Regions from separate parts of the Alkalihalobacterium alkalinitrilicum genome, predicted to be linked through region 1. Evidence: a T-box and tRNA genes for the amino acid it is inferred to sense, from the RefSeq annotation. Region 1 holds a T-box; the other holds one or more tRNA genes.
What was found. The T-box of region 1 lies ahead of tyrS (tyrosine--tRNA ligase). A T-box ahead of a tRNA ligase gene usually reads a tRNA of that ligase, here a tRNA-Tyr.
Positions count from the first base shown of each region.

Region 2: it encodes a tRNA-Tyr, which carries the amino acid that the T-box ahead of tyrS (tyrosine--tRNA ligase) is inferred to sense. The anticodon was not compared.

Region 1 covers NZ_KV917368.1:4,561,201-4,566,026, reverse strand. Annotated here, with positions in the region: gene rpsD (30S ribosomal protein S4) at 351-953, shown strand; gene tyrS (tyrosine--tRNA ligase) at 1,082-2,338, opposite strand; T-box leader at 2,515-2,726, opposite strand; gene BK574_RS22110 (transglycosylase domain-containing protein) at 2,860-4,826, shown strand, end outside.
Region 2 covers NZ_KV917368.1:2,560,778-2,565,603, reverse strand. Annotated here, with positions in the region: rRNA gene BK574_RS12260 (23S ribosomal RNA) at 1-2,143, shown strand, start outside; rRNA gene rrf (5S ribosomal RNA) at 2,409-2,524, shown strand; tRNA gene BK574_RS12250 (tRNA-Ala) at 2,544-2,619, shown strand; tRNA gene BK574_RS12245 (tRNA-Ser) at 2,633-2,725, shown strand; tRNA gene BK574_RS12240 (tRNA-Met) at 2,899-2,975, shown strand; tRNA gene BK574_RS12235 (tRNA-Asp) at 3,073-3,148, shown strand; tRNA gene BK574_RS12230 (tRNA-Tyr) at 3,156-3,240, shown strand; tRNA gene BK574_RS12225 (tRNA-His) at 3,255-3,330, shown strand; tRNA gene BK574_RS12220 (tRNA-Gln) at 3,389-3,463, shown strand; tRNA gene BK574_RS12215 (tRNA-Pro) at 3,587-3,663, shown strand; tRNA gene BK574_RS12210 (tRNA-Gly) at 3,672-3,745, shown strand; tRNA gene BK574_RS12205 (tRNA-Ile) at 3,754-3,830, shown strand; tRNA gene BK574_RS12200 (tRNA-Ser) at 3,842-3,932, shown strand; tRNA gene BK574_RS12195 (tRNA-Glu) at 3,943-4,017, shown strand; tRNA gene BK574_RS12190 (tRNA-Lys) at 4,190-4,262, shown strand; tRNA gene BK574_RS12185 (tRNA-Leu) at 4,276-4,360, shown strand.

The DNA of each region.
Region 1 (4,826 bases):
TATGCTTCTTTATTTCATTATACCTGAATTATTATTCTTTTACTATATATTAAGGCCCTAATAAATGTTAATATTAATGAACTTTTCGTAGACAGAAATAAGACCTATTCTTGACATCATAATAGTAAAATTATATAATAGTATTTGTGTGAAATAAGGCAGCCAAGGTAAACTTGATTTGGACCCTCACATTTTGTTCCTCAATTCAGTGGCTGGTATATGTATTGAGGTGTATCGCGTAACTTCAAGCTGTCGAAGCGAAGATACATGAAAGCAAAATGACCATATCAGGAGATTGCCAAAACTGTTGTTGTTTTGCTCAAAACAAAATAACAAAGGAGGAGTCATTCATGGCTCGTTATACAGGTCCATCTTGGAAATTATCTCGTCGTTTAGGTATCTCTTTAAGCGGTACTGGTAAAGAATTAGAAAAACGCCCTTACGCACCAGGACAACACGGTCCTAACCAACGTAAGAAATTCTCAGAATATGGTTTACAATTACAAGAAAAGCAAAAGCTTCGTCATATGTACGGAGTAAATGAGCGTCAATTCCGTCGTATTTTCGATGATGCTGGTAAAATGCCTGGTATCCATGGTGAAAACTTCATGACTTTACTTGAAACTCGCCTTGATAACTTAGTTTACCGCATGGGTCTTGCTCGTACTCGTCGTGGAGCACGCCAACTTGTAAACCACGGTCATATCATGGTTGATGGAGCACGTGTAGACATTCCTTCATTCCGCGTAAAACCTGGTCAATCGATCTCTCTTCGTGAGAAATCTCAAAACTTATCAGCAGTTAAAGAAGCTGTAGAAGTGAACAACTTTGTTCCTGGATACATTTCTTTCGACGCTGAGAAGTTAGAAGGAACTTTCACTCGCTTACCAGAGCGTTCTGAGCTTCCTGCTGAAATCACAGAAGCACTTATCGTAGAGTTCTATTCTCGTTAAGTTAAACGAAAAAGAACGATTGGAAAATTCCAATCGTTCTTTTTCGTTTAACAAGCCCTTCTCCATTATAAAAATAAGAATAATAATAAAGGCTTAGAGACAGTTTCTCTAAGCCTTTTTCAGTTACATTAATATTGAATTAAGTAGTACTTTTTCTTACCACGGCGAATGATTGTGAATTGGTCTTCAATTCGATCTTCCACTTGCAACTGGCGTTGGACGTCAGTATTTCTTTCTCCATTAATATATATAGCACCATTTTGAATATCTTCACGCGCCTGACGTTTAGATGAAGAAACGTTCGCTGCAACAAGTACGTCGACTAAAACCATGTTTTCGTCTTCACAAGTGTACGATGGTACATCTTTAAAACCTTGTTTAATTTCACTTGCAGTTAAATTTTTAATTTCTCCACTAAACAGAGCATCTGAAATACGAATCGCTTGCTGTAATGCTTCTTCACCGTGTACTAAGCGAGTCAGTTCTTCTGCAAGTCTCCGTTGTGCAATTCGTAAATGTGCTTCTGTTTCGACCGCTTTTTCTAATTCTTCAATTTCGCTGTGAGATAAGAACGTAAAGAATTTGATAAATTTAATAACATCACGGTCATCTGTATTAATTAAAAATTGGTAGAACTCATATGGTGTTGTTTTTTCTGCATCTAACCAGATCGCTCCACCTTCAGTTTTACCAAATTTGGTCCCATCGGCTTTCGTTACAAGCGGTATCGTAAAACCAAAAGCTTTCTCTTGGTCACCTAACGTTTTTCGAATCAACTCTAAGCCTGCTGTAATATTTCCCCATTGATCACTTCCACCAATTTGCAGTTTACAGTTCTCGTTTTCGTATAGCTTAAGGAAATCGTATGACTGTAAAATCATATAACTGAATTCTGTAAATGAGATCCCTGATGAAATACGCGATTCAACAGAATCTTTCGCTAACATATAATTGATACCGAAATTTTTCCCAACATCTCTCAAAAATGTAATCACATCAAGTTTGCCAATCCAGTCATAGTTATTAACTAATTTGGCACCAGATTCACCTTCAAAATCAAGAAAACGGGATAACTGTCCTTTTATACGATCAGAAAATTGTTCAACGATATTCTGTTCATTTAAGGTTCTCTCTGCTTTTTTTCCACTTGGGTCGCCAATTAGCCCTGTCGCCCCGCCTACAAGTGCTAACGGTTTGTGGCCTGCTAATTGAAATCTACGTAACGTAAGAATTGTAAGCAAATGACCAATGTGTAAACTATCTGCAGTTGGGTCAAAACCACAGTATAACGTCAATTGTTCTTCAGTAAGTTGCTTAGATAGTCCTTCTTCATCTGTCACTTGATTGACAAGACCTCGAAATTGTAAATCTTGTAATAAATCCATCTTTTCCACTCCTAATTATAGTTTATAATAAAATGAAACTTCCATCAGTGAGGGGTTTTCCTCTTCCCCACTGATGGTTCGTTGAGGCCCACTCGATGTGGGTCACACAGACGTTACCACAGGATGTGGCAACGTCTGTGTTCATTTAGTTGTTACGGGACAAAAAAAGTCCCTCAAAAAGGGACGAGAATTCTCGCGGTACCACCCTTCTTGAAGAACATTAATCTTCCACTTACCATGATAACGGAATCACTCCGTCTATTATGTAAAAACATAACAGATTGCTCCAAGCTTGTAATTCATAGTTACTCTTTGTACCGACTTCCACCACCCGTCGGCTCTCTATAACAGGGAGAGACTATTACTTAAAACTTTTCAATGCAATAATAAATACTATTTTAATCTTTTTAACATAATTATTTTCTAATGTCAATCTTTGACTTTACTTTCTAACATAAAACCATACTAATGACAATTTCAAATATGGTATAATATTTGTTGAAGTTTAGGAGGTTCTTAACATGAGAAATCTATTAAATACTTTATCAACAAAGTGTGAGCACTTCGTTCACTTTTTAAGACGTAGAAAAATATTAAGCAAGGTTGATATTACATACCAAGTGGTCTGGAATTTATTTTTAGTATTTATCGTCTTCGGAGTTATTTCGTTATTCTTTGTAGGTGGTGCAGGTGCTGGATTTTTTGCCTCACTTGTAAAAGATGAGCAACTAAGAAGTTATGAAGACATGAAAAAAGATATTTATAACTATGAAGAAGTGAGTGAGATCTTCTTTGCTAATGATGTAATGTTGGGTGAACTACCTACTGAGCTAGAAAGAAGGGAAGTTTCTTTAGAAGAAATATCTCCTTATCTAGTTCATGCAATTATCGCAACAGAAGATGAATATTTTTATGAACATGAAGGTATCGTTCCAAAAGCCATCATGCGTGCGACGTTTCAAGAATTTACGAACTCATCCGTTCAAACGGGTGGAAGTACTTTAACTCAACAGTTAGTGAAAAACCAAATATTGACGAGTGAAGTTTCTTTTGATCGTAAAGCACGTGAAATTGTACTCGCTATGAGATTAGAACACTTCTTTGAAAAAGATGAAATACTTGAAGCATATTTAAATATTGTTCCTTTTGGCAGAAATGCAAACGGACGAAATATCGCAGGTGTTCAAGCAGCTGCACAAGGGATATTCGGTGTTGATGCAAAAGATTTAAGCATCCCTCAATCTGCATTCATAGCTGGTTTACCACAAAGTCCATTTGGATATACGCCTTTTTATCGGAGTGAAGGGAAAGTTCATGTAAAAGAAAATTTAGATCCTGGAATTAACCGTATGAAAACCGTTCTTAGACGAATGTATGAGGGTGGCTATATTAGTGAGGAAGAATATATGGAAGCCCTTGACTTTGATATTCGTGCGAATTTAACAGATCCTGTTGAAACGATGCGAGAAAAATATCCTTACCTTGCAAGTGAAGTCGAGAACAGGGCAAGTGATATTTTAGCAAGACAATATATAGCTGAAAAAGACATAAACCTTGAAGAACTAGAACGTGATGAACGACTTCAAGTGTATAATTCTCATCTTGCGCAGGCGCGACACGATTTACGACAAAATGGATATCGTATTCATACAACGGTTCATAAAGAGATTTATGATGCGATGAATGAGGCGATCAAAGATGAGCGTTATTTTGGACCTCTTAGCTCAAAAGGGGAACCAGAAGAAGTCGGTTCGATGTTAATCGAGAACCGAACTGGTGCAATCCTTGGTTTTGTCGGTGGCCGAGACTTTGAACGCGAACAAACGAACCATGCAACTCAAGCCTATCGCCCTAATGGTTCTACAATGAAACCACTTCTTGCTTATGGACCTGCAATGGAAATTGGAGCGATACAACCTGGACAGATTATTCCTGATGTTACAACACATTATAAAAGCAATCCTACCCAAGAAGTAAGAAACTTTAATCATCGCCATCGCGGTTTAATTACTGTCAGGGAAGCACTTAAAACATCGCAAAATACTACTGCGGTTCGAAGTTTTTGGATGGCACCACATGAAATGAGTCGTGATACGCTCTTAAAAATGGGCATCGGTTTAAATGATGGAGAACCATACGAATCAGCTGCACTCGGGGCCGTTGATATTACTGTTGAACAGAATACAAATGCTTATGCAACTTTTGCAAATGGTGGTAATTATATTCAATCTTATATGATTGATAGGATTGAAACTAAAGATGGTGAACTAATTTTTGAGCATGAATTTGAAGAAGTAGAAATATACTCACCGCAAACAGCTTATTTAATGGTCGACATGATGCGTGATGTTCTTCGTGGCGGAACGGCTAGTTCCTTACCTGGACGATTAAAGTTCAGAGCTGATTGGGCAGGTAAAACAGGTACAACGCAAGAATTTCGTGATGCTTGGTTTGTAGCAACGAATCCAAATGTAACGATGAGCGTTTG
Region 2 (4,826 bases), 2.0 Mb from region 1:
ATGTTGAAAAATGCGGGGATGAGGTGTGGGTAGGGGTGAAATGCCAATCGAACTCGGAAATAGCTGGTTCTCCCCGAAATAGCTTTAGGGCTAGCCTCGAGGGAAGAGTATTGGAGGTAGAGCACTGATTGGGCTAGGGGTCCCCACAGGATTACCGAACTCAGTCAAACTCCGAATGCCAAATACTTATCCTCGGGAGTCAGACTGCGAGTGCTAAGATCCGTAGTCAAGAGGGAAACAGCCCAGACCGTCAGCTAAGGTCCCCAAGTATACGTTAAGTGGTAAAGGATGTGGAGTTGCCCAGACAACCAGGATGTTGGCTTAGAAGCAGCCACCATTTAAAGAGTGCGTAATAGCTCACTGGTCGAGTGACTCTGCGCCGAAAATGTACCGGGGCTAAACGTATCACCGAAGCTACGGCTTGTCCTTACGGACAGGGGTAGGGGAGCGTTCTAAGTGCAGCGAAGTCAGACCGGAAGGACTGGTGGAGCGCTTAGAAGTGAGAATGCCGGTATGAGTAGCGAAAAGAGGGGTGAGAATCCCCTCCGTCGAAAGCCTAAGGTTTCCTGAGGAAGGCTCGTCCGCTCAGGGTAAGTCGGGACCTAAGCCGAGGCCGAAAGGCGTAGGCGATGGACAACAGGTTGAAATTCCTGTACCACCTCCTCACCGTTTGAGCAATGGGGGGACGCAGTAAGGTAGGGTAAGCGCGCTGATGGATGCGCGTCTAAGCAGTTAGGCTGGTAAGTAGGCAAATCCGCTTACCATAAAGGCTGAGCTGTGATAGCGAGGGAAATTAAGTACCGAAGTTCCTGATCCTACACTGCCAAGAAAAGCCTCTAGCGAGGTGAGAGGTGCCCGTACCGCAAACCGACACAGGTAGGCGGGAAGAGAATTCTAAGACGCTCGGGAGAACTCTCGTTAAGGAACTCGGCAAAATGACCCCGTAACTTCGGGAGAAGGGGTGCTCTGTTAGGGTGTATGCCCGAGAGAGCCGCAGTGAATAGGTCCAAGCGACTGTTTAGCAAAAACACAGGTCTCTGCGAAGCCGCAAGGCGAAGTATAGGGGCTGACACCTGCCCGGTGCTGGAAGGTTAAGGGGAGTGGTTAGGCGCAAGCCGAAGCTGTGAACCGAAGCCCCAGTAAACGGCGGCCGTAACTATAACGGTCCTAAGGTAGCGAAATTCCTTGTCGGGTAAGTTCCGACCCGCACGAATGGTGTAACGACTTGGACACTGTCTCAACGAGAGACCCGGTGAAATTATATTACCTGTGAAGATGCAGGTTACCCGCGACAGGACGGAAAGACCCCATGGAGCTTTACTGTAGCTTGATATTGGATTTTGGTACAGCTTGTACAGGATAGGTAGGAGCCTTGGAAGCGTGAGCGCCAGCTTACGTGGAGGCGTCGGTGGGATACTACCCTGGCTGTATTGAAGTTCTAACCTCGAACCGTGATCCGGTTCAGGGACAGTGTCAGGTGGGCAGTTTGACTGGGGCGGTCGCCTCCTAAACAGTAACGGAGGCGCCCAAAGGTTCCCTCAGAATGGTTGGAAATCATTCGTAGAGTGCAAAGGCATAAGGGAGCTTGACTGCGAGACCTACAAGTCGAGCAGGGACGAAAGTCGGGCTTAGTGATCCGGTGGTTCCGCATGGAAGGGCCATCGCTCAACGGATAAAAGCTACCCTGGGGATAACAGGCTTATCTCCCCCAAGAGTCCACATCGACGGGGAGGTTTGGCACCTCGATGTCGGCTCATCGCATCCTGGGGCTGAAGTAGGTCCCAAGGGTTGGGCTGTTCGCCCATTAAAGCGGTACGCGAGCTGGGTTCAGAACGTCGTGAGACAGTTCGGTCCCTATCCGTCGTGGGCGTAGGAAATTTGAGAGGAGCTGTCCTTAGTACGAGAGGACCGGGATGGACACACCGCTGGTGTACCAGTTGTTCCGCCAGGAGCATAGCTGGGTAGCTACGTGTGGACGGGATAAGCGCTGAAAGCATCTAAGCGTGAAGCCCCCCTCAAGATGAGATTTCCCATTACGTTAAGTAAGTAAGACCCCTTAGAGATGATGAGGTTGATAGGTCTCGGGTGGAAGCGTGGTGACACGTGGAGCTGAGAGATACTAATCGGTCGAGGGCTTATCCAAAACATAAAGTGTTGAAATTCTTCTAGTACATTATCCAGTTTTGAGAGAATGACTCTCAATCATAAGCGTCGAAGAAATTCGCAGCTTATCACAATTTTAAAAAGGATTTTCAGAAGCATTATCAAAGTCCTAATAGAAAATTGTTAGAAGCGAGTAGCTCGAGGCGGCAAGCTCACGAGTAGCGGAATGTACGTTTGAAGGGTACATGAGCAACGCAGGGAGCGCAGCCAACGAAGAAATGCGAAGCTTATCACAATTTTATAAGTCTAGTGGCGATAGCGAAGAGGTCACACCCGTTCCCATGCCGAACACGGAAGTTAAGTTCTTCAGCGCCGATGGTAGTTGGGGGCTTCCCCCTGTGAGAGTAGGACGTCGCTAGGCTATTAAATAAATATTATCTGGGGCCTTAGCTCAGCTGGGAGAGCGCCTGCCTTGCACGCAGGAGGTCAGCGGTTCGATCCCGCTAGGCTCCACCAGGAATTTTCATTCGGAGGAATACCCAAGTCCGGCTGAAGGGATCGGTCTTGAAAACCGACAGGCGGGTTAAACCGCGCGGGGGTTCGAATCCCTCTTCCTCCGCCATATTTATTTAATAATTAACACCATTCATATTACCGCCAGGTGGAGCAACGAGCAACACATCGATGAAAAAACATCGATTTGTCTCGACGCATAAAACTACGAAGTGATGCAAGTAGAGGAAGTGACAGTCAATTGCTTCGATGAGTAACATCATCCATAAGCATTCATATTATCGCGGGGTGGAGCAGTCTGGTAGCTCGTCGGGCTCATAACCCGAAGGTCATAGGTTCAAATCCTATCCCCGCAACCAAAAAAATGTGCTAAGTTAGATAAGGGGTGCTGTCCTGAAAGGCACAAAGGTAGTACTTTAAGATTATAGTAAAAGATTATGTAAGTTCTTTAAATGTGGTCCCGTGGTGTAGCGGTTAACATGCCTGCCTGTCACGCAGGAGATCGCGGGTTCGATTCCCGTCGGGACCGCCATAATAATGGAGGGGTAGCGAAGTGGCTAAACGCGGCGGACTGTAAATCCGCTCCCTGAGGGTTCGGCGGTTCGAATCCGTCCCCCTCCACCATTTAATTTCACATGGCGGTTGTGGCGAAGTGGTTAACGCACCGGATTGTGGTTCCGGCATTCGTGGGTTCGATTCCCATCAGCCGCCCCATTTGAAAATAAATTGTTTTCTTTTATCATAATTTCTGCTAAGTATGGATGTACTTCAGTGGGCTATAGCCAAGCGGTAAGGCAACGGACTTTGACTCCGTCATGCGTAGGTTCGAATCCTGCTAGCCCAGCCATTTTGCGGAAGTAGTTCAGTGGTAGAACATCACCTTACCAAGGTGAGGGGCGCGGGTTCCGCTCCATATTCTAGCATGAGTAGATTAGGGGAAAATAAGTCTAAATACAATTATCATATTTATCGGGAAGTGGCTCAGCTTGGTAGAGCACCTGGTTTGGGACCAGGGGGTCGCAGGTTCAAATCCTGTCTTCCCGACCATCATATATGCGGGTGTAGTTTAATGGTAAAACCTCAGCCTTCCAAGCTGATGTCGTGAGTTCGATTCTCATCACCCGCTCCATTTTTAATGGGCCTATAGCTCAGCTGGTTAGAGCGCACGCCTGATAAGCGTGAGGTCGGTGGTTCGAGTCCACTTAGGCCCACCATAAATAATTTTGGAGAAGTACTCAAGTGGCTGAAGAGGTGCCCCTGCTAAGGGTATAGGTCGGGTAACCGGCGCGAGGGTTCAAATCCCTCCTTCTCCGCCATAGCCATTATGGCCCGTTGGTCAAGCGGTTAAGACACCGCCCTTTCACGGCGGTAACACGGGTTCGAATCCCGTACGGGTCACCAACTTCATTATTTGAATTTTTTCAGTTTGTGTAAGTAGTTTAAAAATACTTTAATTGGAAAATTATTACCTCTTTGGTAGAACAACGAACATTTACTTTTCTGAAAACTTATAAATTCGGTGTATAGTTAAAAACGTAAGAAACATTATAATGAATAAGCTACTTTAATTTTGGAGCCATTAGCTCAGTTGGTAGAGCATCTGACTTTTAATCAGAGGGTCGAAGGTTCGAGTCCTTCATGGCTCATCACTAAATACAAGCGGGTGTGGCGGAATTGGCAGACGCGCTAGACTTAGGATCTAGTGTCTTATGACGTGGGGGTTCGACTCCCTTCACCCGCACCATATACATAAATCGTTGACCTCAGGTATTCTGAGGTTTTTTTGATTTTAAGAGAGTAGTGTATAAGTATATACATCGTATGCCACTATCTTTGGTGAATAATCGTTTTTAGTAATTCTGTAAATTTTACGTAAATTTTTTAAAGTTTAAAAGGCATTTAGTCTATTTTATCGTATTATCAATGTAGATGAATTAAAGGAGTGATGCCATTTATTATTAACCTATGAGTATGTCCCCCTCTTTTCGATGTTACATTTCTATTCTTCTTTCTATTCATTTTTCATTTGTTCTTTTTTTGACTACCCCTTACATTTTAACAGCATCCCCTTATTTCCCTATATCTTTCTTTTCTGCTTCTCTTAGCTCAGGACTGGTATTTATGACATCCATTATTAATAATACTATTTCTTTCGTTAGAGGTGTTACCATGAAATATTGGAAAAACTTACAATATGGTTTTACATTAAT